Regions from separate parts of the Roseovarius aquimarinus genome, predicted to be linked through region 1. Evidence: riboswitches for the same ligand, from Rfam matches in the RefSeq annotation. Region 1 holds a riboswitch; the other holds the start of a gene.
The links. Region 1 has a riboswitch for thiamine pyrophosphate ahead of ACGRVM_RS10140 (ABC transporter substrate-binding protein). Riboswitches for the same ligand answer to the same signal wherever they lie in the genome.

Region 1 (11,021 bases):
CGCCGGGACGGTGACGCTGACGCCCGGCACCGTATCGGCGGATCTGTCGGACGAGGGGCACAGCCTGCTGGTGCACGCGCTCCATACCGACGACCCGGATGCTGTGCGCGACGAGATCAAGCACCGCTACGAACGCCGCCTGAAGGAGATTTTCACATGACCGAGGCGACCGAGTTCATGAACCTCGCGCTCTGGATCGCCTTCGGGGCGGTCGCCGCCGCGCAGATCATGGCCATGATCCGGCTGGTGACCGGCCCGGGCACCGGGGACCGTATCCTCGCGCTCGACACGATGGTGGTGAACGCCATCGGCCTCGTTGTGCTGCTGGGGATCGCGCAAGGCACCACCATCTATTTCGAGGTGACGCTCATCATCGCGATGCTGGGATTCGTCAGCACCGTGGCCTATGCGCGCTTCGTGCTTCGGGGGGATATCATCGAATGAGCTGGGACATCGTCGCAACCTATGCCGTGGCGGTCTGCCTGATCGTCGGCGCCATCTTCTCGCTCGTCGGCTCCATCGGCCTTTTGAAGTTCAACGATCCGATGACGCGCCTGCACGCCCCCACCAAGGTGGGCACGGTCGGGATCGGCGCGCTTCTTCTGGCGGCCATGATCCATTCCTATACGCTCGGCGAAGGCGTCGTGCACGAGATCCTCATCATGGCGTTTCTCTTCGTGACGGCGCCGATCTCGGCCAATTTCATGGCGAAGGTGAACCTGCATCGTCGCGAATGCGACACGCCGCCGCCGCCCGCAAAGGACCGCACCTGGGCGACGCTGAACGCGCCCGACGACGCGGCGCCGGGCGCCTCCTCGAACAAGGGCTGAGCCGCGCTTCGGGCGCGTTCACATGTCCGGCATGTCGCTCGCGAAGGCGACGTGCCGGCCCCTGCCGCGGTGCTTGGCCTCGTAGAGCGCCGCATCCGCCTGCTCCATCATCAACGCGATATCCGGCCGGTCGTAATGGCACGACAGGACCGAGCCCGCGCTGGCCGAGATGCGGAACTCCTGCCCGCCGAAGGAGATGGGCCGCTCGAGCCGCGCGATCACCCGCGCGGCGATGTCATGCACCTTGCCGGGATCGGTCAGCCGCTTGAGCGCCAGCACGAATTCGTCGCCGCCGATGCGCGCCACGGTGTCGTCGCTGCGGGTCTCCTCGGCCATGACGCGCGCCACCTCGCAAAGGACGTGATCGCCCGCCGAATGCCCGCCGCCATCGTTCACCGCCTTGAAGAAATCGAGGTCGATATGAATGAGCGCGAAATCCTCCTCGAGCTCGGTCAGGCGGCGCAGCACATAGTCGAGCGCGCGGCGATTGCGCAGCCCCGTCAGCGTGTCGGTATAGGCCTTCTCCTCGGCGGCGATCATCGCCCCCTGGAGCCGCAGATTGAGCGTGCGCGACGCCTCCATCGCGGCGTTCTTGGCCTCGACGAGATAGAGCATCTCGACCGCGAGATCGGTGGGGGAGAAGTCGCTCCCGGTGAGGCCGAAATCCCGCACCGCTCCGACCACCGATATCCCGAAGGACAGATCGACCAGCGCGCCGTCCTTCGGCCCCATGCCGGGCGGCAGCGGCACCAGCACGCCCTTCAGATCGGTGCGCGGCCCGTGGCGCAGGCGCAGATGCATTTTGTCGCCCGCCGCCTCCATGAGCGCGCGCATCGAGCCGTCGCCGCGCGGGCGCTTGATCTCGAAAAGCTCGGCGAAGCGGACGCCCACAAGAGGCGCGCCGGCGAGAACCTTGCGCAGCGTCGGGCCGGAATGAACGACGCGTCCCGCCGCATCGAGCACCACATGCATCGGGCAAAGCGCATCCATCATCGCGGCGCATGGGATGGGCCCGGCAGGGTCCGGCAGGGGTGTTCCCGGGCTTTGCGTCCTCGGTTCGGTCATTGCGGTCTCGCTCCCAGATCGAACTGCCGCCCGCTGGCATGGCGGGCCGACAGGAGCCGCACCTCGACGATCTCGCGCCCGCGCTCCATGCCCTTGTGCTCGAGCAGGGCGAGCGCGCCGTAATCGTCGGCTAGCGCCCGCAGGAGGCCGACGATCACATGACCGAAGCCGGGCGCGCCGCTATGGCATTCGATGGTGAAGACATCGCCGCCCCTCTCGAAAACCTCCAGATCGGGCAGCACGAGGTCGGACACCGCGAGGCGCGCCCGCGCGGGCAGATCGTCGAGCGAGTTCAGGAATTCGGGAAAGGTCGGGCCGCCGAAGCGCAGAAGGCGGCGCAGCGCCTCGAGCTTGGGGTGCGAGACGAGATAGGTGCCCAGATCCTCGAGAATATCGGCGGACGGACGCCCCAGCCGCAGGGCCAGCGCATCGAGCAGGCGATGCGTGATCGCTTCGTCGTAGCCCAGCAACGGCTCGAATTCGGTGATTTCCAGACCCGCATTGGCCACGACCACGCCCCAGACCTCGCGCCCGTAGGTGTCGCGCACGAATCGCTCGATCGCCCGATTGACCAGCCCGTGCATCACGGCCTCCAAAACATCTGCCGCATCATGGATGGCGCAAGGATGTTAAGAATTCACGAAGATTCGCAGGGCTACGGCATCAGCCGCATGTCATCCACCTCGAGCACCTGCCGGCGGGCGGGCGCGATCTCGAACCGGCCCTCGAAGATGTCGGTGAGGGTCTGCGCCCGTGCGGTGGCGGCGCTGCGGCGCGACAGATCGCGCAGGCCGGACCGGCTCTCGAGCGCACCGTCCACAAGCGCGTAGGACTGGATCACCGCCTGCGCGGGCGAGACCATGAAAAAGCCGATCACCTGCGCCTCCGCGGCCTCCTGCTCGAACGCCCCGACGACCATGACGCAGCCCGGATTGCCACCCGCCAGACGCTGCGCGCAGGCACGGCGGATGAAATCGCGCTCATAATCCGGCAGGCCGTCTAGCGCACCATCGGGCAACTCGGCCCCTGCGGGCCGAAGCGGCACGAGGCCCGCGATGCTCTCGTCGCTGCGCGCGGGCCGGCGGTAGTCCCAGTCGCTTTCGCTCGTGCGCGCCGCCGCGATCCGCTCGGCGAGGGGCGAGCCCGGCTCGGTCGTCTCTTCGAGCGCGGCGAGGCCCTCGGCCCCGGCGCGGCCCCACTCGTGCGCCAGCTCCCAAAGCGGCAGGTCCTCGGGCGCGGCGCCCGCCTCGGCGCGGGCGAGCTGGCTCGCGGTGGCGAGCCTCTCGGCATTCAGAAGCGGGGTCAGCCAGGCGGCGGCGACACCGATCGTGACAAGCGCCATCAGCCGGTTGATCCGGCGCAGCGCCGCGCGCCACGCATCCTGCCTCAGCACCGCCCCCGCATAGCCGATCGCATAGATCGACAGGATACCCGCCGCGACGAGCGCCGCCACACGGTGCGGCGTCAGCCCGTATTGATCGACCCGCAGCCACACCGCCCAGAGCGCGAGGAGCGCCGGCACGACCAGCAAAAGGCCCAGCATCCGCGCCGCACCCGTCATGAGCGGGCCGTGCACCGATTGCGGATCGTCCCGATGCACCGCCGTGGTGATGAGCGTCACCCCGGCCAGCGTCACGCCCATCAGGATCGCCGCCGCCGAAAGCTGCCCGAAGAGGCTCCCCAGCCCGCGCAGCGGCAGCGCCGCGATGAAGATCGCGACGACCAGCAGGAGCGGCGGCAGGAAGACACGCAGAAGCTGGATGACGAGGAAGGGCGAGACATAGTCCCGCAGCTCGAACACGATGGCGAGGCTGAGGCCCAGCGCCGCGCCGGTGATGACGAAGGGCGCGGGCTCGAGCGCGATGAGATCGCCGATCACACCGAGCCCGACGAGTTGCAGAAGCTGGTCCGAGAGGAGCAGAACCGCCCAGACCACCAGCGCGAAGAGCACCGCCGAAGCGATGCGCACGACAAGCTCCCACGCGGCGTCGAAGAGAAGGCCATAATGCCGCCAGCCGCCGTGATGCTGAAGCCGCGCGACGATGAAGGGCACCGGGATCGACAGAAGGTAGCAATAGGCGAGCAGCGCATAGCCGCCTTCCACGACATCGCCGGGCGTCTCGGCGCGAAAGCTCGCCCATAAGAACAGGAGCGAGGCCGGCAACGCGAGGGCCAGCGCGGCACCCGCCGCCGCAGGCAGGCGCACCGGCCCCATCAGCCCCAGCAGCACGGCGAAAAACCCGAGGCCGAGCGAGACGATCCAGAAGGACAGGCGCCCGGCGCCGAGCGCGTCCGGCACGATCTCGATCAGCAGATAGGCGCAAAGGCCGATGACGGCCCCCACCAGCGTATAGGTCATCCGCGCGACTGCGGTCTCGGAGGTGGCGCTCATGTTCCGGCCCTTCTTTGTCCTGCCGGGGCGAGGATAGCGGCTTTGGCCTGCGACCTGAACGGGCGATTTCGCGCGGGCGGTCTCAGGCAAACATTTCTGGCGCAGCGAACCCCTTGGAGGATGCCGCCTTGCACCCGCGCGCGGCCAAGTCTAACATCACATCTATCCGTTGGGGTGCTCCGCATTGCCGGGGCTGAGAGGCATCGCGCCGACCCATCGAACCTGATCCGGTCAGTACCGGCGGAGGGAACGGAGACCGCAATGCACCCCAAGAGTGCAGGCCCACGCGCATTTCCGCCCCTCCCCGCCCTGCTGGCCAAGACTTCACCGCGGCCATGCGGGCAGATCGGGGCAGCGCCCCGCCCGCGACCGGCCCTTGACCGAACGGGACCACCATGAAACGCCTCGCCCTCGCCGCCGCCCTCCTCGCCGCCGCTCCCGCCGCCGCCGAGGACAAGCTGTCCCTCGTGCTCGACTGGTTTACCAACCCGAACCACGGCCCGATCATCGTCGCGGAGGAGCGCGGCTATTTCGCGGATGCGGGCCTGAGCGTCGAGATCGTCGCCCCCGCCGATGCCTCCTCCCCGCCCAAGATGGTGGCGGCGGGCCAGGCCGATCTGGGCATTTCCTATCAGCCGCAGCTTCACATGCAGGTGGCCGAGGGTCTGCCGCTCATCCGCGTCGGCACGCTGATCGCCAGCCCGCTCAACTGTCTTCTGGTGCGCGCGGACGGCCCCATCCAGCAGGTTTCGGACCTCGCCGGCGGCAAGGTCGGCTATTCGGTGGCGGGCGTCGAGGAGGCGCTGATGACGGCGATTCTCGCGGCGAACGACGTCTCGGCGGAGGATGTGGAGATGGTCAACGTCAACTGGTCGCTCGGCCCCTCGGTCATGTCGGGACAGGTCGATGCGGTGATCGGCGCCTACCGCAATTTCGAGCTGAACCAGATGGAGATCGAAGGCACGCCCGGCAGATGCTTCTTCATCGAGGAAGAGGGCGTTCCGACCTATGACGAGCTGATCTACGTCGCCAACCCCGAAACCATGGATCTCGAGGTGATCTCGCGTTTCCTGCGCGCGACCCAGCTTGCGACGCAATATATCGTCAACCACCCCGAGGAAAGCTGGGACATCTTCAAGAAGACCGGCGCCGAGCTGGACGACGAGCTGAACGCCAAGGCCTGGACCGACACCCTGCCGCGCTTCGCGCTGCGCCCCGCCGCCGTCGATACCGCGCGCTATGCCGAGTTCGAGGCCTTCATGGAAGGCGCGGGCCTCATCGAAGGCATCCGGCCCGTCTCCGAGCTGGCCGTCGATCCGGGCGCGCGCTGATGTATGGCGAGACCTTCACCGCCTGGCGCGCGGGTGCCGCCGGGCCATGGCACGGCTACACGCATCATCCCTTCGTGCAGGGGCTTGGCGATGGCAGCCTGCCGCGCGAGGCCTACCTGCGTTACATGGTTCAGGATTACGTCTTCCTCATCCATTTCTCCCGCGCCTGGGCGCTCGCGGTGACGAAGGCCGAGACGGTCGAGGAGATGCGCTTCGCCGCGCGCACGCTTCACGCGCTGCTGAACGAGGAGATCGCGCTCCATATCGCCACCTGCGCCGCCGAGGGTCTGGACGAGGAGACGCTTTTCGCCGCCGAGGAATTGCCGCAGAACATCGCCTATACGCGCTACGTGCTCGATGCGGGCCATTCGGGGGATTTCCTCGATCTTCTGGCCGCCCTCGCGCCCTGCGTGCTCGGCTATGGCGAGATCGGCTTGCGGCTTGCCGGCGCCAAGACCGGGACGCCCTATGCCGGCTGGATCGAGACCTATGCCGGCGAGGGGTATCAGCAGATGTGCCATGAGACGGGCAGGCTCCTCGACGGGGCGATCGACCGGCGGCTCGGCGCGTCGCCCCAGACCGCGCCGCGCTGGCAGGCGCTCCAGCACAGGTTCGAGACGGCGACGCGGCTCGAGATCGACTTCTGGGGCATGGCCCTGCCGCAATGAATTCGCCCGGCATCACCTTCGAGGGCAGCGCCACAATCGCCGGTGCCTCCGTTCTGCCGCGCATCGCACTCGATGTGGCGGCGGGCGGCTGGACCTGCCTTCTCGGGCCGTCGGGCATCGGCAAGTCCACGCTCCTGCGCCTCATCGCCGGGATCGCGGACGAGGCGGAGTTCTCGGGGCGGATCGAGGCGAGCGACGGCGCGTCGCTCGGCGGGCGCGTCGCGCTCATGTCCCAGAGCGATCTGCTGCTTCCCTGGCTCAGCGTGACCGAGAACGTGATGCTGGGCGCGCGGCTGCGCGGGGAGGCGCCCGAACCCGCGCGCGCCGCCGCGCTCATCGACGAGGTCGGCCTTGCAAGCCATGCCGCCAAGAAGCCGGACCAGCTTTCGGGCGGCCAGCGCCAGCGCGCCGCGCTCGCCCGCACGCTCATGGAGGACCGCCCGGTCATCCTGCTCGACGAGCCCTTCTCGGCGCTCGATGCGCGCACCCGCGCGCAGATGCAGGATCTGACCGCGCGCCTACTTGCGCCGCATACGGTGCTGATGGTCACGCATGATCCCTCGGAGGCGGCGCGGCTCGGCACGGCGATCGCGCTTCTGGAAGAGGGTGGCCTGCGCTTCTGGCCCGCGCCGCCCGGCGCGCCGCCGCGCGCCGTGACCGACGCGGCGACGCTCGAGACGCAAGGTGCGCTTCTGGCCAGCCTGCGCGGCGCCGCAGAGGGCGCGTCATGAGCCGCGCCGCCAGCATCCTCGCCTCGGCCCTCGTCGCGCTCGCCGCGTGGCAGGCGCTCGTCATCCTCACGGGCGTGCCGCGGTTCATCCTGCCCGGTCCCCTGCGCGTTGCGGAAACCCTGTGGGAGAGCCGCGCGCTCATCGCCTATCACACGGGCATCACGGCCATCGAAGTGCTGGCGGGCCTCGCGCTCGGCGCCCTGCTCGGCGGGCTGACGGCCATCGGCCTCGCCGCATCGCCCATCGCGCGGAGCCTCGTGCGGCCCATGCTGATCTTCAGCCAGGCCGTGCCGGTCTTCGCCCTCGCGCCCATCCTCACGCTCTGGTTCGGCTTCGGCATCGGCTCCAAGGTGGTGATGACGCTTCTGGTGATCTATTTCCCGGTCACATCGGCCTTCTTCGACGCGCTGATGCGCACGCCGCAGGCCTGGCTCGACATGGCGCGGCTCATGGGCGCCAGCCCGGCGCGGATCATGCGCCATATCCGCATTCCCGCCGCCCTGCCCGGCTTCGCCTCGGGGCTGCGCCTAGCCGCCGTCTATGCACCCATCGGCGCGATCATCGGCGAATGGGTGGGCGCGTCGAAGGGGCTGGGATACCTCATGCTGCTGGCGAACGGCCGGGCCAAGACGGACCTCATGTTCGCCGCGCTCATCGTGCTGGCGCTCTTCGCGGTCCTGCTCCATGCCGCCGTGGACCGCGCCTGCCGCGCGACGCTCGACAAGACCGGCTGAGCGCGCGCCCGGGTGAAAACGGCGAGTGAGTATTTCCACCAAGATGAAGCCAAGGCGCGGCCCCCTGCTTCATCTTGGGATAAATACTCAAGCCCGGACTGCCGCCCGGTGCCGCGCTAGAAATCCGTCGGCGCGCCGCCCTCCGATTTGCGCCGCGCGACGAAATCGGCGAGCTCTTCGCGGATGGCCGCGTCCATCGGCGGCGCCTCGAAACTCGCCAGGATGTCCTGCACGATCTGATGCGCGCGCTGCGGGGTCCAGACACCGCCCGCGGCTTCCCAGGCCTCGAAATTGCGCCAATCGCTCAGGAAGGGCTGGTAGAAGGCCGTGCTGTAGCGGTCCTGGGTGTGCTGGATGCCGAAGAAATGGCCCTGATCGCCGACCTCCGCGATAGCCTCGACGGCGATCTCGTCCGGGCCGGTGGCGGTGAGGCTCGGGTCCATGTAACGCTGGATATGCTGGAGGATCTCGCAATCCATCACGAATTTCTCGGGGCTCGCGATCAGCCCGCCCTCGAGCCAGCCCGCCGCGTGATAGACCATATGCGCGCCCGCCTGCACCGCCGACCAGAGGCTGTTGGACGTCTCCCATGTCGCCTGCGCGTCCGGCACGTTGGCCGCGCAGACACCGCTCGCGCGCATGGGCAGCTTGTAGAAGCGGCAAAGCTGGCCGGTCATCTGCGTCGCGCGCATGTATTCGGGCGTGCCGAAGGCGGGGGCGCCGGATTTCATGTCCACATTCGAGGTGAAGGTACCGATGGCGCAGGGCGCGCCGGGGCGCACGAGCTGCGCGAGGACGACCGCGACCAGCGCCTCCGCCAGCGATTGCGCCACCGCGCCCGCCATCGTCACCGGCGCCATCGCGCCCGCCAGCGTGAAGGGCGTCACCACGAGGCCCTGCCCGCGCCGCGCGAGACGCATCCAGCCGTCGAGCATCGGCTCGTCATGCTTGAGCGGGGAAGTGGAGTTGATGTTGGTGTACATGCGCGGCGCCGCGTCGAACTCGGCATGGCTGAGCCCGCCCGCGATGCGCACCATCTCCATCACGTCCTCGACGCGCTCGCGCCCCAGCGAATAGGCATGCGCGACCTTGTCCGACAGCGTCAGCTTGTCGTAGAGCACGTCGAGATGGCGCACCGAAGGATGGATGTCCTGCGGCTCGACCGGGTAGCCGCCGACGAAGTGAATGCAGTTGAAATACTGGCTGAGCTTCAGGAGATTCGCGCACATCTCGCGCGTGCCGGTCACCTTGCGCCCGAGCTTCATGTCCCAATAGCTGGGCGGCGAGGAGACGTTGCCGAAATTGAGATGCCGCCCGCCGATGGTGATCCGCCGCGCCGGGTTGCGCGGCGTGATCGTCCAGGTCTCGGGTGCCTTCGCGATCTCCTCCATCACGAAATCGCGGCCCATGCGCAGGTTCGTGCCCGAGATGGTGCAGCCCGTCGAGGCGCGGAAGACCTCAAGCGCCTCGGCGTTCAGGATCTCGATGCCGATCTCCTCGAGGATGCGCATCGCGCCGTCATGGATGGCGGCGACGCCCGCCTCGTCCAGCGGCTCGACCGGGCGGTCGATGTTGATGGGCGGCGCCCAGGGCATCTGTTCGATCACCGCGGTGCCGCGGCGGCCCGTATTCCCGGCGCGCCCGCCGCTGCGCTGTCTGCGTTTCAAATCCTCGGCCATGGGTCACCCCTCCCGCGCGGTTCACGTCCATCGAAGCACGGCGCGCGTTTCGGAGATATTCACTTTGCGGCAAGCTGTGTCGCTTTTGCCGGACCGCGCCGCGCCCGTCGCCGCGCATGCAGCAGATAGAGGGCGATCGCCACCACGACGACCGCGCCGCCCACCAGCATCCGGGGCGTCAGCGTCTCGCCCAGCACCAGCCAGACCCAGGCGGGGCCGAGCACCGTCTCAAGCAGCAGAAGCAGGCTGACATTCGCCGCGGCCGTATGGCGCGAGGCGATGGAGAGCGACAGGAAGGAGACCGGCAGGATGATGCAGCCGGTGATGGCGATGGCCCAGACATTGCCGTCCGTCATCTGCGCGGGACCCGTCGCCGTGACGCCCGCCGCGCCGGCGCAGAGCGCGCCGAGCCCGATGAGAAGCGGGATGGGCAGCGCGGGGCGCGCGCGCAGCACGACGAAATTCGCGGCCAGCATCATGGCGACGCCCAGCCCTGCCACCGCGCCAAAAAGCACCGCGCCGGGCGTGCCCTCCATCTCCTCGCCGCCCAGCACGGCGATGCCGATCCCGATCGAGACGGCGGCGATGGTAATCCATGTGGCGAGAGGCGTGCGCTCGCCCAGGAAGGCCCAGGCCAGAAGCGCGGCCCAGATCGGGGTCGTCGCAACACCGAAAAGGACGATCGCCACGGGCGCCGCGCCGATCCCGAGGGCGAAAAGGGCCGAATTGACGAACTGGCAGCCGACAATGGCGATCCCCGCCCCGCTGGCGAGAAGCGCGAGATCCGCGCCCCGCGTCCGGCTGGTCAGCAGCCACAGGAGGGTGAGCGAGCTTCCCATGAAGATGCCGCGCCAGCCCATCATCTGCGGCCCCGACATCTCCGACAGGCGCAGGAACATCGCATCGGGCGTCAGCACCAAGGCTCCGAAGGCCGCGAGGGCCAGCCCGAACAGCGGATGACGCGTCACCGGTCGAGCCAGGCCGGGATATGGCCGATATCGGGCAGAACCGCATCCGAGAGCGGCGCAAGCTCGTCCCGCTCGGCGATGCCGGTGAGAACGCCGAGGCACCACATGCCCGCCGCCCGCCCGGCGCGCAGATCATGCGTGCTATCGCCTACCATCACGCAGCGCGCGGGATCGAGGGCGTGCTGGCGCGCGAAGGCCAGCAAGGGGCCGGGCGCAGGCTTGGCGCCGTGGCCCGAATCGTAGCCCGCGATGAAATCGAACTGGCCCAGCACGCCCGCGCCCTTGAGGTGCGAGCGCGCACCGTATTCGGTATCGTTGGTGACGAGCCCGAGCTTGAGCCCGCGCTCCGCCAGACCGCCCAGAAAGGGCGCGAGCGGCACGGCGGGCTGGAGCGGTGCATCCGCCGCGCCGAGGCGCATATGCTCCTCGATGCCGTCCGCAGTGGCGCCGGGCAGATGCGCGGCGAGGATCTCGGCCCCCTCGCGGTTGGTCGAGGCGATCACCGGGCTGTCGGGGCGAAATGCGCAGGTCTCGAGATCGAAGCCGATCGCCCGCGCGAGACGCGCCGCGTCGCCGCCATGCGCCTCGGCCAGTTGGGTGAGCAGATCGCGCGTCCAGACGGC
Region 2 (11,021 bases), on a different contig from region 1:
CATGTGATCGGCACGACCGGCTTCAGCGACGACGAGCTCGAGGCGCTCGTTCCCGCCGCGCGGCATTCGGTTCAGGTGCGGGCAGGCAACATGAGCCTCGGGGTCAACCTGCTGACGATGCTGACCGAGAAGGTCGCGAAGGCGCTGGACGAGGATTTCGACATCGAGATCGTCGAGGCGCATCACAATCAGAAGGTCGATGCACCCTCGGGCACGGCGCTGATGCTGGGCGAGGCGGCAGCCACCGGGCGCGGCGTCGCGCTCGGCCGCGTCGCCGACCGAGGCCGCGACGGCATCACCGGCCCGCGCGAGCGGGGCCATATCGGATTCGCCGCCATCCGCGGCGGCGACGTGGTGGGCGAGCATGACGTGATCTTCGCCGCGGCCGGCGAGCGCATCGTGCTGCGCCACATCGCGACGGACCGGGCGGTGTTCGCGCGGGGCGCGCTCAAGGCCGCGCTCTGGGGCCAAGGCCGTGCGCCGGGGGCCTATGACATGCTGGACGTGCTGGGCCTCGGCGACGGGTAGGAATCGGCGCGCGCCTATCCCGTGTGCCGTCCTTCGAGATCGAGACGCATCGTCGCCATGCCCTGACGGCGGGACAATTCCTCGTATCCCGCCGAGAGATAGGCGTTGAGCGCCGGCGCATTGTCGAGCTCCACCTTGAGGGTCAGCACCAGCGCGCCGAGATCCAGCGCCGCCTCCTCCACCCGCTCGGTCAGTTCGGCCCCGGCGCCGCCGCGCGCCTCTTCGGCAAGATAGACATAGGTCAGATGCCGCACCTCCGGCCCCACGCCCTCGCGCAGGGCGAAGAACCCAACGTCGCGGCCCGCGCCATCGACAAGGTAGAAGGACACGTCCTCGGCGTCGCCCAGCCATTTCTGATGCCACTCCGTCTCGTCGAAAGGCACCTTCGCATTGGGGTTGAGCAGAGGGATGTCCTCATCGCGCAGCATCGCTGCGAGCGGGGCGAGATCGCGGTCGCGATTGCGGCGCAGGGTGAGTGGCATAGGTCCTTCCGTCCGTTCGGTCCGGCGCCAGCGCACCGGATTGCATCATGAAAGCCGCGCGCCTGACATGAAGTTGCGGCCCTCGTCAACCCGAACGGCGCGGGAAAGGTCGATCATCGCGCAGGCGACAAACCGCTCACCCGAGCGCGCGGGATGATCCGCCGTGCCGCGCGGCACGTATTTATGCCGTAACTTGATAAAAAGGAGCTGTCTCATGCGCTCTGTCACTCATACCTTTTGCGCGCTCTCGGTCGCGCTTGTCGCCGCGCCCGCCGCTGCCGAGGCGTTTGAACAGATCACCACGCGCGACGATTTCGTCGCCGCCACGTCCGGGCGCGATCTCACGCGGTTCGGCATCTCCGTCGCCGTTTCGCCCTCGGGCGATATCAAGGGGCGTGCCTTCGGCTATCCCGTCACCGGCGCCTGGAACTGGCAGGACGGCTATTTCTGCCGCGACCTCTATTGGGGCGGCGACCGGCTCGATCCGAATTGCCAAGCCGTGCGCATCAAGGGCGACACGATCCGTTTCATTTCGGACCAGGGCACCGGGCAAAGCGCGGATCTGACGCTGAAATAGAGCCTAATGGAGGGCGTGGAAGTGATGGGTCGGGCCATGACCCTGCCCCACATCCAGCCGCTCGGCGCCCATGATGGCGCCGGTGATGAACGCCTTGGCCGACGCCACAGCCTCGGGCATCGCGCGCCCCGCGCCTAGATGCGCCGCGATGGCAGATGACAGCGTGCAGCCCGTGCCATGCGTGTCGGCGGTGTCGATGCGCGCGCCGTCGAGCCAATCGGCCCCGCCATCATGAAGCAGCACGTCGGGCGTCGTCGCGCCGCCGAGATGCCCTCCCTTCACCAGCACCGCGCGGGCACCGAGCGCGCGCAGGGCCTTTGCCTGGTCCAGCATGCCGGTCCGGTCCCGCGCCTCGGCAACACCCAGAAGATCCGCCGCTTCGGGCAGGTTCGGGGTGACGAGCGCGGCAATCGTCAGCATGATCTCGCGCAGCGCCGTAACAGCCTCGGCAGCCAAGAGTCTATCGCCCCCCTTCGCGACCATCACGGGGTCGAGCACGATGGGCGCATCGAGGCCCGCCAGGGCCTCGGCGACAGCCTCGGTGATCGCCGCATCGCCCAGCATGCCGATCTTGACCGCATCGATGCGGATGTCCGAGCGGATCGCGGCGATCTGCGCCGCGACCATGTCGGGCGCGACCAGTTGCACCGCCGCGACACCTCGTGTGTTCTGAGCGGTCAGCGCGGTGATGACCGCCATGGCATAGCCGCCATTGGCCGAAATCGCCTTGATATCGGCCTGAATGCCCGCGCCGCCCGAGGGGTCGGATCCGGCGATGGAAAGAATGTTGGGAATCATGCCTGCCTCCATGCGTCGATGAGCGCCCGCGCCGCGCCCTCCATGTCGGGCGCGCGCGAGATGGCCGAGACGACGGCGATCCCCGCCGCCCCGGCGCGGCGCAAGGGCGCGGCATCGGCCGCCCCGATCCCGCCGATGGCCACGCACGGAAGCGGCGCCGCCGCGATGAGCCGCGCCATGCCTTTCATTCCGAGGGGCTGCGCCGCGTCCGGCTTCGTCGCCGTCGCGCGCAGGGGACCGGCCCCCAGATAATCGACACTATCGAGCGGAACAGGCTCGATCTGCGCTTCGGTCTCGACCGAGAGACCAAGGATCATGTCCGGGCCGATCGCCGCGCGGATGGCGGCGATATCGCCATCGCCCTGACCCACATGCAGACCATCCACGCCGATGCGCGCCGCGATCTCGACCCGGTCATTGACGACGAGCCGCGCGCCCGCCGCGCGGGTCAGCCGCAAAAGCGCGCGCGCCTCGGTCTCGAACGCCTTGTCGCTCGCATCCTTGTCGCGCAGTTGAATGAGGCGCACACCCGCCCTGAGCGCGGCCGTCACCTGCGCGGGCACCGAAACGGGCGCGGCGGCATCGGTCACGAAATAGACCGGACCGAGTTCCTCGCGGGCGATTCTCACGCCGCCTCGATCCGCGCGCGGGCGCTCACCTCGTCCGGCGTCAGCGCATGAAGCGCGTCGATGAACGCGACCTGAAAGCTGGCCGGACCCTTGGCCTGCCGCCCCGCCTCTTCGCCCGCGACCGCGTAATAGGCCAGCGCCGCGACGGTGGCCGCCAGCGGCGCCTGATCCACCGCGAAGGCGGCGACGAGGCCGGTCAGCGAGCAGCCCATCACCGTGATGCGCGGCATCAGCGCATGGCCGCCCGAAATGCGCCACGCAGATTCCCCATCGGTCACGAAATCGACCTCGCCCGTCACGGCGACGACGCCTTGCGTCTGCAGCGCCAGCGCCCGGGCCGCGTCTTCGGCATCCGCCACCGCATGCGCCGTATCCGCGCCCTTGCCCGCGGCTTCGGCCCCGGCGAGCGCGATGATCTCGGACGCGTTGCCGCGGATGACCGTGGGCCTGAGCGCAAGAAGACGCGCACCCGCATCGCGGCGCAGCGCCGTGGCCCCCACGGCGACCGGATCGAGCACCCAGGGCTTGCCCGCCTCGTTCATGACATGCGCCGCCGCCTCCATCGACCGCAGCCACGCCGGATCGAGCGTGCCGATATTGACGCTGAGCGCATCGGCCAGCCCCGCGAACTCCGCCGCCTCGCCCTCGTCATGCGCCATTGCGGGGCTGCACCCGGCGGCCAGCATGATATTCGCCATGACATTCATGGCGACGTAATTCGTGATGTTCTGCACCAAGGGCGCGCGGGCGCGCATGCGGGCAAGGTGGTCTCCGGCGTCGATCATCTGGACTCCCCTGGTCTGGCGGGCGGGGGCAGGCCACAGGCAGGGCCAGCCGAGGCCCTGCATCAGCGCAACTTCCTCCGCCGGCATGATCCGGTTCAGGTTCGAAGGGTGCATCTCAGCCCGCGCATCGCGGACGCCCCTGTTACACGGAGGAAAATGGTCGGGCCGAAGCCCCGCGTCAAGCGCTCAGAAGTCGATGGCGAGGCCCTTTTTCTCCCAGTCGCCATAGCGCACGGGCTCAAGCCCGTCCTTGCGCCCACCCAGTTCCTTGGGCAGCTCCTCGGTCTCGGCGGCGCGGCGGCGCTCCTCGGCCTCGGCCAGCGCGCGCTGCGCGGCGGGCGGCAGATCGGGGCGGGTGTCGGGACGGTCGGTCATGGCATGGGTTCCTTCGGCGGCATACCCCTGATATACGCCGCCCTCGCCATTCAGCAAGGATCCACCATGTCCCACCCGTCGCCGCGCGCCGCCGCCGCCCATCTGCTGGATCAGGTTCTGGGCGAGCATCGCCTCCTGTCGGATCTTCTGGCCGCTGGCGCCCTCGGCCAGCTCGCGCCGCCCGACCGCGCCCGCGCCCAGCGCCTCGTCACCCAGACGCTCCGCGCGCTCGAGCGGTCGGACAAGATCCTCGCCAAGCATCTGCGCAAGCCGCCGCCCCTCACCGTGCAGAACATCCTGCGCCTCGGCACGGTCGAGCTTTGCATGGGGGGCGATGCGCATGGCATCGTCAACGAATGCGTCGCGCTCACCGGCGCCTCGAAGCGCTTCGCGAAGCTGAAGGGACTGGTCAACGCGGTCCTGCGCAAGGTCGCCGCAGCCGGCCCCGCCGAGTGGGCCATCCTGCGCGTGCCGCATCTGCCGAAATGGCTGCGCGCGCCTCTGAGCGAAGCATATGGGCCCAAGACCGTCGCCGGGTTCGAGGCCGCGCATTTCGCCGGCGCGCCGCTCGACCTCACGCCGCGCGGCGATGCCGCCGCACTGGCCGAAGCCGTGGGCGGGACGGTGCTGCCGACAGGATCGGTGCGACTGGCGGAGGCCGGACAGGTCAGCGCGCTGCCCGGTTTCGAGACGGGCGACTGGTGGGTGCAGGATGCCGCCGCCGCGCTCCCCGCGCGCCTCCTGGCCGCGCAGCCGGGCGAGACGGTGCTCGACATGTGCGCCGCGCCGGGCGGCAAGACGCTGCAACTGGCCTCGGCGGGCGCCGAGGTGACCGCGCTCGACATCTCGGACGCGCGCATGGCGCGGCTGCGCGAAAATCTGGCGCGCACGGGGCTGGGCGCCGCGCTCGTCATCGGGGATGCGCTGACGCATGAGGGTCGGTACGACGCGATCCTGCTCGATGCGCCCTGCTCGGCCACCGGCACGATCCGGCGGCATCCGGACCTGCCGCATGCGCGCGACGGCTCGGAAATCGGCGATCTCATCGGGCTTCAGGCCGCCATGCTCGACCGCGCGCTGGGTCTGCTGAAACCGGGCGGGCGGCTCGTCTACTGCACCTGCTCACTCCTGCCGGACGAGGGCGAATGCCAGATCGAGGAGGCGCTCGCGCGCCATTCGGGCCTTCGGGTCGATGCGGAGGCGACGGCCCTGCCCGGAGTCGACCCGGACTGGCGCACGGAAGAGGGCGGCTTCCGCCTGCGGCCCGATTTCTGGGCCGAGCGCGGCGGCATGGACGGGTTTTACATGGCCCTCCTGCGGATGTGACGAGATTTCGTCAATCCCACGGTGACTTGGCGCCGGGGGCGCGGTAGTCTGCCCGCGACGAGGCGCCGCCAAGAGCGCCCGGGGCAACGACGCGAGCGACGAGGCGCATGGCATCCAAGGGCACTTTCCGCGCGACATGGACACGGCTGCAAAACCGCATCGCGGCGCGCCGGGCGGCGTGGGCACGGCCCGCGACGGCCTTCGTCTCCTCGCCCGAGCCGCGCACCATCGGCAGCTTCGCGCGGGGCCGCCAGCTCACGGCGGGGAATTTCATGTTCGCGGGGCACCTCATCCAGACGCCCGGCACGCCCATCTGGGACATCACCCCGCCCAATGCCGCCTTCGCCGCCGAGCAGCAGGGATTCGGCTGGCTCGACGATCTGGCGGCGGCGGGCGACGCGCCCGCGCGCGATGCCGCGCAAGCCTGGACGCAAGACTGGATCGCGCGCTATGGCGGCGGACGCGGCGAGGGCTGGACGCCCGATCTGACCGGGCGGCGCGTCATCCGCTGGATCAACCACGCGATCTTCCTGCTTGCCGGACAGGATCGCGCGGCCTCGGATGCCTTCTATCGCTCGCTCGCCCAGCAGACCCTCTTTCTGGGCAAGCGCTGGCAGGCCGCCTCGCCGGGCGCGCCACGCTTCGAAGCGCTCACCGGCCTCATCTATGCCGGGATCGCGCTCGAGGGGATGGACGGCTACACCGAGGCCGCCGCCCGCGCGCTGGGGCGCGAATGCGATGCGTTGATCGGTGCTGAGGGGCATCTCGTCACGCGCAATCCCGAGGAATTGCTCGAGGTCTTCACCCTGCTCACCTGGGCCGCCGAGGCGCTGGGCGAGGCGGGTATCGACGCGCCCTCGCTGACGGCCGCGACCGGGCGCATCGCGCCGACGCTGCGCACGCTGCGCCACGCGGATGGCGGGCTCGCCCGGTTTCACGGCGGCGGGCGCGGCCTCGAAGGGCGGCTCGACACGGCGCTCGCCGCCTGCGCCGTCAAGGGACGGCGCACGGACGGTCTGGCGATGGGCTATGCGCGGCTGAGCGGCGGGCGCACGTCGGTCATCATCGATGCGGCGCCGCCGCCCTCGGGCGCGGCCTCGGCGGGCGCGCATGCCTCGACCATGGCGTTCGAGCTGACCTCGGGCCGCCGTCCTCTCATCGTCAATTGCGGCTCGGGCGCGAGTTTCGGCCCCGACTGGCGACGCGCGGGCCGCGCGACGCCGTCGCACAGCACGCTGGTTCTGGACGGCGCGTCGAGCGCGCGGCTGGGCGCGCCGGGGGCTGAGGCCGAGTGGCTCACCCAGGCGCCGCGCGACGTGCCCGTCCAGATGAGCCGCGCCTCGGACGGCGTACGCTTCGAGGGGGGGCATGACGGCTATGTGCGCCGCTACGGGCTGACCCATGCGCGCACCATCGAGATGACCTTCGACGGGCGCGGCGTCGCGGGCGAGGACATGCTCCTTGCGCTGAGCGCCGACGACAAGCGCCGCTTCGACGCTGCGCTCGATGCCTCGGGCATGACGGGCGTGCCCTACCAGATCCATTTCCACCTTCATCCCGAGGTGGACGCCAATCTCGACATGGGCGGCGCCGCCGTCTCGCTCGCGCTGCGCAGCGGCGAAATCTGGGTCTTCCGCACCGATGCGCGCGCGAAAATCACGCTCGAGCCGTCGGTTTACCTTGAAAAATCGCGGATCAAGCCGCGTTCGGCCAAACAGATAGTTTTATCCGGGCGCGCGCTGGAGTATGCGGGCCGCATCAGATGGTCGCTGGCCAAGGCTCAGGACACTCCGATCAGCATTCGCGATCTGGCGCAGGACGCGCCCTATCCCGAAACAGACGGCGACCATTACGAGTGAAACGCACGCAACGCAGGAGCGCCCCATGACCGATATCGCCCACATCCGACGCGCCCTTCTCTCCGTCTCCGACAAGACCGGGCTGATCGATCTGGGACAGGCTCTCGCGGCGCACGGGGTCGAGCTTCTGAGCACCGGGGGCAGCGCCAAGGCGCTGCGCGACGCGGGGCTCGAGGTGCGCGACGTGGCCGATGTGACGGGCTTCCCCGAAATGATGGACGGGCGCGTCAAGACGCTCCACCCCGCCGTGCATGGCGGCCTTCTCGCGCTGCGCGACAATGCCGAGCATGCCCGCGCGATGGAGGAGCACGGCATCGGCGCGATCGATCTGCTGGTCGTCAATCTCTACCCGTTCGAATCCACCGTGGCGGGCGGTGCCGATTACGAGACCTGCATCGAGAATATCGACATCGGCGGCCCCGCCATGATTCGCGCCGCCGCCAAGAACCACGGTTTCGTCAGCGTGGTGGTCGACACCGAGGATTACGCTCCCCTTCTCGAGCAGATGAAGGCCAATCACGGCGGCACGACGCTCGCCTTCCGCAAGAAGCTCGCCATGACGGCCTATGCGCGCACCGCCGCCTATGACAGCGCCGTCAGCACCTGGATGGCCGCGCAGCAAGGCAACGCCGCGCCCCGCCGCCGCAGCGTGTCGGGCAGGCTCGCGCAGGTGCTGCGCTATGGCGAGAACCCACACCAGTCGGCCAGCTTCTACCGCGACGGCAGCGCGCGCCCCGGCGTGGCGACGGCCCGGCAGCTTCAGGGCAAGGAGCTGAGCTACAACAACATCAACGACACCGACGCGGCGTTCGAGTTAGCCAGCGAGTTCGCGCCCGAGGACGGTCCCGCCTGCGCGATCATCAAGCACGCCAACCCCTGCGGCGTGGCGCGCGCGGCGACCCTGAAAGAGGCCTATACACGCGCCTTCGATTGCGACCGCACCAGCGCCTTCGGCGGCATCATCGCGCTCAACCAGCCGCTCGACGGCGCCACCGCCGAGGAGATCGCGCAGATTTTCACCGAGGTCGTCATCGCCCCCGGCGCTGACGAGGACGCGCGCCGCATCTTCGAGGCCAAGAAGAACCTGCGCCTGCTGATCACGGACGGCATGGCCGATCCGCGCGAGGCCGCCCAGACGATCCGCCAGGTCTCGGGCGGGTATCTGATCCAAGACAAGGACAGCGGCCATATCGGCCCGGACGATCTGAAGGTCGTGACGAGGCGCAAGCCGACCGACGCCGAACTGGCCGACATGCTCTTCGCTTGGAAAGTCGCCAAGCACGTCAAGTCGAACGCGATCGTCTACGTCAAGGATGGCGCGACCGTCGGTGTCGGCGCCGGACAGATGAGCCGCGTCGACAGCTGCCGCATCGCCGTGCGCAAGGCCGAGGACATGGCCGAGGCGCTCAGCCTCTCGGCGCCGCTCACGCAAGGCAGCGTCGTGGCCTCGGATGCGTTCTTTCCCTTCGCGGACGGCCTTCTGACCGCCGCCGAAGCGGGCGCGACCGCCGTGATCCATCCCGGCGGCTCGATGCGCGACGACGAGGTGATCGCCGCCGCGGACGAGGCCGGCCTTGCGATGGTGCTGACCGGCATGCGCCACTTCCGCCACTGATGGCCCAGGCCTCGAAAGGGCGCGACATGAGAACAGTCTTCTGGACGGCCTTCTGGATCTTCCTGCTGGATCAGGCCACGAAATATCTGGTGGTGCACTGGATGAACCTGCGCACGCTCGGTGCGATCGACGTCTGGCCGCCTTTCATCAACCTGCGGATGGCGTGGAATTACGGGATCAATTTCGGCCTTCTGGCCGGGGATTCCCCGGTCACGCGCTGGGTGCTGATCGCGGTCGCGCTGGTCATTTCCGGCGCCGTTCTCTGGTGGGTGCATCACGAACCGGGCGGCAAGTGGCAGAAGATCGCCGCCGGGCTTCTGGTGGGCGGCGCCATCGGCAACGTGATCGACAGGCTGCTCTATGGCGCGGTCGCGGATTTTCTCAACATGTCCTGCTGCGGGCTGAACAATCCCTACGCATTCAACGTGGCGGACATCTCGATCTTCATCGGCGCCTTCGGGATGGTCATCCTGACGCCCAGCAAAAAGCCTGCGTGACGCCGCCCCGCGATTGGGTTAGATAGTCGGGCAGACGATCACCGAACGAAGGGCCGATCTCATGCGCCGCAGCCTTTTGGCACTCACCCTGATGTCCCTCGCCATCGCCGCTTGCGGGCGCAGCGATGGGGCGCTCACGCGTATCAAGAACGACGGCAACGGTCCTGACGAATTCACGGTTCTGCCGACGGCGCCGCTTCAGGCGCCCGAAAGCTACGGCACGCTGCCGCCGCCCACACCGGGCGGCGCGAACCTCGTCGATCCCAATCCGCACGCCGCGGGCGTCGCGGCGCTCGGCGGCAATCCGGCGGCGACCGTCGCGGGCGGGCAGATCTCGGCCTCCGATGGCGGCCTCGTCAATCACGCGAACCGCTTCGGCGTGCTTCCGGGCGTGCGCCGCGAGCTTGCGGTCGAGGACGCCGAGGTGCGCCGCCGCCATGGCCGCGTCAATATCTTCAACATCGGCCCGAACGACGATTATACCTCGGCATACAAGAGGCAATGGCTCGACGCGCGCGAGGAGCAGCGCCGCCTGATGCAGCGCGGTGTCGTCACACCCTCGGCCCCGCCGCCCTCGAACTGATCCCGCCCGACATAGAACGCCCCGCATCGCAGGGGCGTTTCTTCGTCAGGGGCCAATGTCAGGGGGCCATTGTTTCAATCCGGCCCGCGATGTTCACGGATGCGGCATCCCGGGTTGCAGACCGCAAGAGCCGCCGTATCTTGCGAGCGATATCCAGCCATAGCCGGAGACTGCCCATGCGCGCCTTCATGATCGCCCTTCTGACCTTCCTGCCCGCCATGGCCCTCGCCGAGGACGCGCCGGAGGTCGGCAACGACGCGGTGACGACCTTCGAGCTCGATAACGGTCTGGAGCTTGTCGTGATCGAGGATCACCGCGCGCCGGTCGTCACGCACATGGTCTGGTATCGCGCGGGTTCCGCGGACGAGCCTCCGGGACGGTCGGGCATCGCGCATTTCCTTGAGCATCTGCTCTTCAAGGGCACCGACACGCTCGCGCCCGGCGAGTTTTCGGCCACCGTGGCCAAGCAGGGCGGCAATGACAACGCCTTCACCAGCTACGATTTCACCGCCTATTTCCAGCGCGTCGCGGCGGACCGGCTCGATCTGATGATGCAGATGGAAGCCGACCGCATGGTCAATCTGAAACTGGACGAAGAGAACGTCGCGACGGAACGCGATGTCATCATCGAGGAGCGCAACAGCCGGGTCGAGAACAACCCCAACGCCCTCTTCCGCGAGCAACTCAATGCCGCGCAATATCTTAATCACCGCTACGGCACGCCGATCATCGGCTGGCAGAACGAGATGAGCCAGCTCACGCTCGAGGATGCGAAGGAATTCTATCGCACCTATTACGCGCCGAACGACGCCATCGTGGTCGTCGCCGGGGATGTGAACCCCGAGGAGGTGTTGGCCCTCGCCGAGAAGCATTACGGCGCCATCCCCGCCAATCCCGACCTGCCCGAACGCGTGCGCACCGAGGAGCCGCGCCAGATGGCGGCGCGGCGCCTGACGATGGAAGATCC

Region 2: it holds a riboswitch for thiamine pyrophosphate, as region 1 does, so the genes downstream of both, thiM (hydroxyethylthiazole kinase) here and ACGRVM_RS10140 (ABC transporter substrate-binding protein) in region 1, are expected to answer to the same signal.

The regions. Positions count from the first base shown of each region.
Region 1 covers NZ_JBIHMM010000002.1:546,768-557,788, forward strand. Annotated here, with positions in the region: gene ACGRVM_RS10110 (Na+/H+ antiporter subunit E) at 1-160, shown strand, start outside; gene ACGRVM_RS10115 (K+/H+ antiporter subunit F) at 157-444, shown strand; gene ACGRVM_RS10120 (Na+/H+ antiporter subunit G) at 441-830, shown strand; gene ACGRVM_RS10125 (diguanylate cyclase domain-containing protein) at 849-1,823, opposite strand; gene ACGRVM_RS10130 (heme NO-binding domain-containing protein) at 1,892-2,479, opposite strand; gene ACGRVM_RS10135 (hypothetical protein) at 2,551-4,287, opposite strand; TPP riboswitch at 4,448-4,553, shown strand; gene ACGRVM_RS10140 (ABC transporter substrate-binding protein) at 4,683-5,618, shown strand; gene tenA (thiaminase II) at 5,615-6,286, shown strand; gene ACGRVM_RS10150 (ABC transporter ATP-binding protein) at 6,283-7,017, shown strand; gene ACGRVM_RS10155 (ABC transporter permease) at 7,014-7,751, shown strand; gene ACGRVM_RS10160 (trimethylamine methyltransferase family protein) at 7,868-9,430, opposite strand; gene ACGRVM_RS10165 (DMT family transporter) at 9,490-10,398, opposite strand; gene ACGRVM_RS10170 (HAD family hydrolase) at 10,395-11,021, opposite strand, start outside.
Region 2 covers NZ_JBIHMM010000003.1:74,169-85,189, forward strand. Annotated here, with positions in the region: gene dapB (4-hydroxy-tetrahydrodipicolinate reductase) at 1-528, shown strand, start outside; gene ACGRVM_RS10930 (GNAT family N-acetyltransferase) at 543-1,010, opposite strand; gene ACGRVM_RS10935 (dihydrodipicolinate reductase) at 1,225-1,587, shown strand; gene thiD (bifunctional hydroxymethylpyrimidine kinase/phosphomethylpyrimidine kinase) at 1,591-2,385, opposite strand; gene thiE (thiamine phosphate synthase) at 2,382-3,014, opposite strand; gene thiM (hydroxyethylthiazole kinase) at 3,011-3,799, opposite strand; TPP riboswitch at 3,855-3,950, opposite strand; gene ACGRVM_RS10955 (DUF1674 domain-containing protein) at 3,986-4,174, opposite strand; gene ACGRVM_RS10960 (RsmB/NOP family class I SAM-dependent RNA methyltransferase) at 4,241-5,500, shown strand; gene ACGRVM_RS10965 (heparinase II/III family protein) at 5,608-7,359, shown strand; gene purH (bifunctional phosphoribosylaminoimidazolecarboxamide formyltransferase/IMP cyclohydrolase) at 7,385-8,974, shown strand; gene lspA (signal peptidase II) at 9,001-9,471, shown strand; gene ACGRVM_RS10980 (DUF3035 domain-containing protein) at 9,563-10,054, shown strand; gene ACGRVM_RS10985 (M16 family metallopeptidase) at 10,273-11,021, shown strand, end outside.